One region of the uncultured Zhongshania sp. genome, then DNA from elsewhere that is predicted to be linked to it. Evidence: predicted binding sites of a transcription regulator. Region 1 holds the regulator's gene; the other holds the start of a gene.
The links. The regulator FNR, encoded in region 1, switches genes on or off when oxygen is low (the NO sensors DNR and NnrR bind a similar motif). The targets are predictions, from matches to a motif close to TTGATNNNNATCAA.
Positions count from the first base shown of each region.

Region 2: a site for FNR is predicted at 1,227-1,240, ahead of AAC007_RS13480 (OmpW family outer membrane protein). Genes of this name have one in related genera too.

Region 1 covers NZ_CAXBHN010000021.1:18,831-22,258, forward strand. Annotated here, with positions in the region: gene hemN (oxygen-independent coproporphyrinogen III oxidase) at 1-1,156, shown strand, start outside; gene fnr (fumarate/nitrate reduction transcriptional regulator Fnr) at 1,304-2,053, shown strand; gene AAC007_RS14445 (Yip1 family protein) at 2,193-2,804, shown strand; gene ccoN (cytochrome-c oxidase, cbb3-type subunit I) at 2,865-3,428, shown strand, end outside.
Region 2 covers NZ_CAXBHN010000017.1:23,478-26,905, reverse strand. Annotated here, with positions in the region: gene AAC007_RS13485 (coniferyl aldehyde dehydrogenase) at 1-837, opposite strand, end outside; gene AAC007_RS13480 (OmpW family outer membrane protein) at 1,312-1,992, shown strand; gene fba (class II fructose-bisphosphate aldolase) at 2,516-3,428, opposite strand, start outside.

The DNA of each region.
Region 1 (3,428 bases):
GGTGACTAAAAAATCGGGGGCTGGCCGAGAATATCTAGACCATATTGCCATCGAAATTGCGCTTTTATCCCAGCGCATTGGCAACACGCGGCAAGTGTCTCAGTTGCACTTTGGCGGGGGCACTCCCACCTACCTCGACGACGCCGAACTAACTGAATTAATTCACTTATTAGCCTGCCACTTTAATTTAGGCGACGGTAAACAGCGGGAATACAGTATTGAAATTGATCCGCGTACCGTAACGCCAGATCGACTAGCGCTGCTGCGTGGTCTGGGCTTTAATCGTCTGAGTTTTGGTATCCAGGACACTGACCCCGACGTACAGCGGGCCATCAATCGAACCCAGCGAACAGAGCAAATTACAGAACTTGTCGGCGCGGCCAGATCCTATCGTTTCAGCTCAATTAGCTTTGATCTCATCTACGGCTTGCCAAAGCAAAACTGCGATACCTTGAACCGCACCCTGGATGACGTCATTGCACTGCTGCCAGATCGAATTGCCCTGTATCACTACGCGCACTTACCCACGCGATTTCCGGCCCAACGTGCCATCGAAAAACACACGCTCCCCAGCAGTGTAGAAAAACTCGCCATGCTCCGCCTTGCCAATGAGAGCTTAATTGAGGCGGGCTATATATACATCGGTATGGATCATTTTGTTCGTCCCAATGATGAACTTGCCCGCTGCCAAAAAGAGGGGCATTTGCAGCGCAACTTCCAAGGGTATTCAACAACACTAGCACCAGACGTACTGGGCATCGGCGTATCTGCCATTAGTGCCATCGGCGACTGCTACGCCCAAAACAGCAAAGATCTAACGGATTACTATCGCCAACTGGACGCAGGCCAACTCCCCGTTGACAAAGGCCTCATCAAATCCCCGGAAGATCAACTGCGCGCCTACGTCATTATGCAGCTGGCCTGTAATCTCAACATCTCTACTCAGGTTTTTGCCGAAAAATTTAACATATCATTCTGGGAGAAGTTCGCCGATATTCAGCCGAAACTTGAGGAGATGCAGCAAGATGGCTTAGTCATCATCGAACACGCGGGTATCACCGTCACCGAACTCGGCCGAATGATGTTACGGAATGTATGTATGGTGTTTGACCAATACTTAAAAACTCAGACGCAAAGCTATTCCAAAACGATTTAAGCGGCGGTGCTTAAAAGCCATTACTGATTTAATGAATACAGCGAGCATGGATTAAATCAGACTAAACACTTGAATTTTTACCGCAATGACGTGAGAGTAGGTATCATCCTGTGCTATCAAACACGCAACAAGGGAATGCCTACCGTGATTGCCGTCAGCAAGCAAAACGCGCCGTCAAACAAAAACTGCCCGCACAATGCCGCAATCAACTGCACCAGCTGCCGCTTGAGTGCGATTTGCCTACCACTCGCATTAGCGCAGGAAGAAATTGTTCAACTAGATGAAATAGTGCAGCGTGGCCGTCCGCTGCAGAAAGGCCAACACCTCTACCGTGAAAACGATATTTTCACGTCAGTATTTGCGGTGCGATCTGGCTCTGTTAAGGCCTATAGCGTGTCAGATAGCGGCGAAGAACAAGTCAGTGGATTTTACCTGCCCGGCGAAATAATTGGCATGGATGGTATTGGTCACAACCGCTATGCCAACTCGGCGGTCGCCATGGAAGTGTCTGCCATCTGTGAGATTCCCTTTTCAAATGTAGAAGACCTGAGCGCTAAGCTCCCGAATTTGCAAAAGCATTTTTTCAAGCTACTTAGTCAGGAAATCGTTGAAGATCAGCGTCACATTACCATGCTGAGCAAACACACCGCCGACGAGCGAGTAGCCGCGCTTCTTGTTAGTATTTCTGCGCGCAATGCCCGTCGCAATTTATCACCATTAAATTTCCGCCTGCCCATGTCCCGCACCGATATCGGTAATTTCCTCGGCCTGACCATAGAGACGGTAAGCCGCGTATTCAGCCGTTTTGCCAAACAGGGGCTGATTTTAATTGATAAAAAAGAGCTCGAGGTTGTAGACATCGACGAATTGAAACGCATTGCCTCACTCGGGCATTAATTGATTAATTTAACGCCCGGCAAGTAGAGTCAAAATTATTATTGCCCAAACAAGCAATTAGTTGACGTAGATCAAAAGACCCGCTCACCCTATTGGCTATCCTGCCAGATATCACTGGATGATCTTAAGAGAGCGAACCGTGGCGACTTTTGTTAGCAACCCATTTGGATTTCTATTTAACCCCCGCGATCAGTGGCATGCGGTAAGTCGTTTACCGAATTCAGCGCTGGCCAGCAAGCTGCTGTACTCCGTCATTCTGGCTATAGGCCCGTCACTGGCGTGGTACTACGGCGTCACCAAGCAAGGCTGGACCGTCGGTGACGGTGAAATTGTGCTGATGACCGAAGCCAGCGCAATGCGGATTGTAATCGCGTTTTACCTTGTCATGCTGGCCTCCCTCGCCATCATTGGCTACTTCATTCACTGGATGGCCGAAACCTACGGCAGCAATTCTTCGATGACGAAAGGCATGGTGGTGGCCAGCTACACCGCCACGCCCCTTTTTATCGTGGGACTGTGCGGCTTCTACCCCATTTTTTGGCTAGACATGTTACTGGGGATCGCGGGCTTAAGCTGGGCCGTCTACCTCTTGTATATCGGCATTCCCACCGTCATGGATATTCCCGCCGAGCGCGGTTTTCTTTACGCGTCCGCCGTGGTTGGGGTGTGCATGGTGATTTTCATGGCTCTCATGGGCGGTGTTGTGATGCTTTGGGAAATAGGCTTGGCGCCCGTTTTTATCGACGGCTAGCGGCAAAATCACTAGCTGAATTTAACGATCTTTCTGTACTTTACGACCTAAGGAATCCATATGGACTCTCAACTCCAGCAACCCCAGTACGATTATCGCGCCGTGAAAATGTTCACGGTGATGGCCGTCGTCTGGGGCATTGTCGGTATGACAGTAGGGGTTTTGCTGGCGGCCCAATTGGTCTGGCCGGCACTTAACTTTGAAACCTCTTGGCTCAGTTTTGGCCGACTGCGACCACTGCACACCAATGCGGTGATTTTTGCCTTCGGCGGTTGCGCTTTAATGGGCTCGTCTTTTTTTGTGGTGCAGCGCACCTGCCAAGCGCGCCTCGTTGGCGGTCCGCTCATCCCTTTCGTATTCTGGGGCTGGCAGCTGGTCATTGTATTGGCGGCCATCTCGCTGCCAATGGGTTACACCACCTCCAAAGAATACGCCGAATTAGAGTGGCCGATTGATATCTTAATCACCATCGTCTGGGTCGCCTACGCCATTGTGTTTTTCGGCACCATCATGAAACGCCAAATGCGCCATATCTATGTGGCCAACTGGTTCTACGGCGCCTTCATTGTCACCGTCGCGGTGCTCCATATTGTGAATAGCCTGGCGGTTCCCGTCAGCCTGACC
Region 2 (3,428 bases), on a different contig from region 1:
CGATGCGCTGACAAACTCTTCAATTTTAGATTGATGAACAAACACATAATCAACGTTGGTACAGATTTGCCCCGCATTAAACTGCTTAATAAATAGAATACGGTCTACGGCTTTTTCCAAAGGATAATCTGGATCGACAATGGCCGGCGCCTTACCACCTAGCTCCAGCACCACAGGTGTTAAATTCTTTGCGGCCGCCGCCATAACCGCGCGGCCAGTTTGACCAGAGCCGGTAAACACTAATAAATCAAAAGGCAGTGTCGAAAATTCAATCCCGACTTGTCCCGTTTCCTCAAAGAACACTAACTTCTCAGGCGGAAAATAATTCGGCACTATCGACGTTAACAAGCGAGTCAGGGCAATAGAATTTTCAGACATCTTCACCATAGCGCGGTTGCCCGCCGCAAAGGCTGCGGTGATCTGAGTCATACTAAGATTGATAGGAAAATTCCACGGAATGATGAGACCAACTACACCTAGCGGCTGGGGAATCACTCTATTTTTACCGCCGGGAAACATCATCTGATCAACGTGACGGCGCTGAACCTTCATCCAGCCCTTCATCTTTTTGATAATGCCATTGATGCCGTCAGTAACAGTGATAATTTCAGCGAACAAGCTTTCGTGGCGCGAACGATTGCCGTAATCCTCTGATATTGCAGCAATAATCGCGTCGCGGTTTTCATTGATCATACGTTTCAGGGTCAGCAGGTCTTGCTTGCGCTGCGCATAATCCGGCACCGGATCAGCTAGATAGGCCTTGCGCTGGGCATCAAAAGCCTGCTGTAAAATTGAAGCCTGTTCAGTACTATCTGCTATCTCAACACTGCTATTCATGCCCTGTTCTCCTATTCCAGATCTCAATTATGTTTATTTTAAAAGCCGGATTTACACCCAAACCGAGTAATTCCATCATACACCTCTCAATGTATTAGGTGTAACCATTCAAGTTAATAGCGTAAGCGCGCTGATTTCACACTTTTTCCTTAAACGTATTCAGAGCGGAAATAGCCGCAAGCGCAGAAGTCCAGCCCTCAACAGCCAATCACGCTATAAGTAAATACCTGAGCTCAAAATCTGCCACCGGTGTTTACCCTGCTTATGAAGCACCCAATTCGCCAGCGCGGTTTCTCCGTCACCTAATGTGACCAACAATTCGCATGCACGGGAATCAAACAAACGCCACCCAGATATCTCGCAGAATTAAAATACAAACCGCACTTTTCTTGTTGTAAATCAAATTCTGAACTCAAGATTAGTCGTCTAATAAGCAGACAAGAGAAAAGCAATTTGGAAAAATGGAGAACCGTGATGAAAATGTTAAAAGCAGCAGCCTGTGTTTTGACGGGAGCGAGCCTGTCCTTTTCCGCGCTAGCTTATGAAGCGGGAGATTGGATAGTTCGCGCAGGGGTAACACAGGTCGCCCCTGACGCCTCTAGCTCCGCTGTTAGTGTTAACGGCGACAATGGTGCGGCGCTCGGCGCCAACAGCGGTGTCGACGTAGACGACAATGAACAACTAGGCCTAAACATTCAGTACATGATAAGCAAACAGTGGGGAGTAGAATTACTTGCGGCAACCCCCTTTAAACATAAGGTAAACGGTACGGGGGATATAGCCGGGCTAGACGTTGGCGAAGGCAAACAGCTACCACCAACCTTAAGCGCGGTGTACTACGTCGATACCGGTTCGGCATTTATGCCTTACCTGGGTGCCGGTATTAACTACACCGTATTTTTTGACGCGGAACCCAGTGACTCATTAAAGTCTGGGCTTGGCGCTACTAAAATGAAAATGGACGATTCAATTGGCCTTGCTGTCCAAGTCGGTGTCGACTACAAAGTGAATAAGCAATGGCTGGTAAACGCGTCCGTACGAAAAATTGATATTGAAACAGACGCCACCATTAGTCTCAGCAATGGAGACAGAATTGACGTCAATGTTGATATTGACCCCTACGTATACACCCTATCAGTAGGTTATGTATTCTAGGAATATCAACCACAGAAGCCAAACACCTCCACAAATTGAGTAGAGGTGTTTATTTTTTTCATTCTTAGTCATAAATAACACCGCGACCTACTTTTTATTACCAGTACTTATTGGTATCGCCATTTAATTTAATGCATTAAAGACGGCCACCTATTATTTTTTCATCACGAAGATAAATGCTTATAACGGGCCAGCAGTTTTAGCGCACATCGATGATCCCGAAAACCGAATCAAATCAAAAAATCCACTCGCCTGTTTCCACGTCACCTTCAGGTATTCGCCAAGTCTCTTTAAGCTCTTCGAGCCAGACTTTAGTTATTTTATTTACCATTGACACCTGGAACTCTATCAACTCGCCAGCTTTTTAAATGCACACAATGGCCGAAAAAATCTACTGGTTTATTTATAAATGAGGAGGAATTATTAATTTAATAAAATACAGAATGGAATAAATGCGGAATTTTAAGAGGAAGTGCTTGGGTGCGGCCGCAAGGTCTTTCCCTTACGGCCACACCCAAAAGTATTACTTTATTTTTGGATTTAAACGGCCTGAGTCATATTCCATATACATGGCTTCTAAACTCATCGGTTTAATCTTAGAGGCATTACCCGCGGTACCGAAGGCTTCATAGCGAGCAACGCAAATCGCCTTCATTTCTTTAATAGTTTCTTGCAGATATTTGCGCGGATCAAATTCACTTGGGTTTTGCGCTAGGAAGCGACGAATCGCACCGGTCGATGCCAAACGCAAATCGGTATCGATATTTACTTTACGCACACCGTATTTAATACCCTCGGCAATTTGCTCAACCGGCACGCCATACGTTTCAGGAATTTTACCGCCGTACTCATTAATAATCGCCAGCCAATCCTGAGGCACACTAGAACTACCGTGCATAACCAAATGGGTATCTGGAATACGTGCGTGAATCGCTTTGATACGGTCAATTGCCAAAATATCGCCTGTAGGCGGACGGGTAAATTTGTAAGCGCCGTGGCTAGTGCCACAGGCAATTGCCAAGGCATCTACACCGGTTTTAGCAACAAAGTCTGCCGCCTCTTCTGGATCGGTCAGCATTTGGTCGTGAGACAATATACCTTCGGCGCCGACGCCATCTTCTTCGCCAGCTTGACCGGTTTCAAGCGAACCTAGGCATCCCAACTCACCTTCAACCGATACGCCGCAGGCGTGCGCCATATCAACCACTTTGCGAGTCACATCGACGTTGTAGTCATACTCAGCCGGTGTTTTACCGTCTTCTAATAAAGACCCGTCCATCATGACCGAGCTAAAGCCCAGCTGCATAGAGCGCTGACAAATTGCAGGGCTAGTGCCGTGATCCTGGTGCATAACCACCGGGATTTCAGGGAATTCTTCAATCGCCGCCAAAATCATATGGCGCAGGAAAGGGGCGCCCGCGTATTTTCGCGCGCCA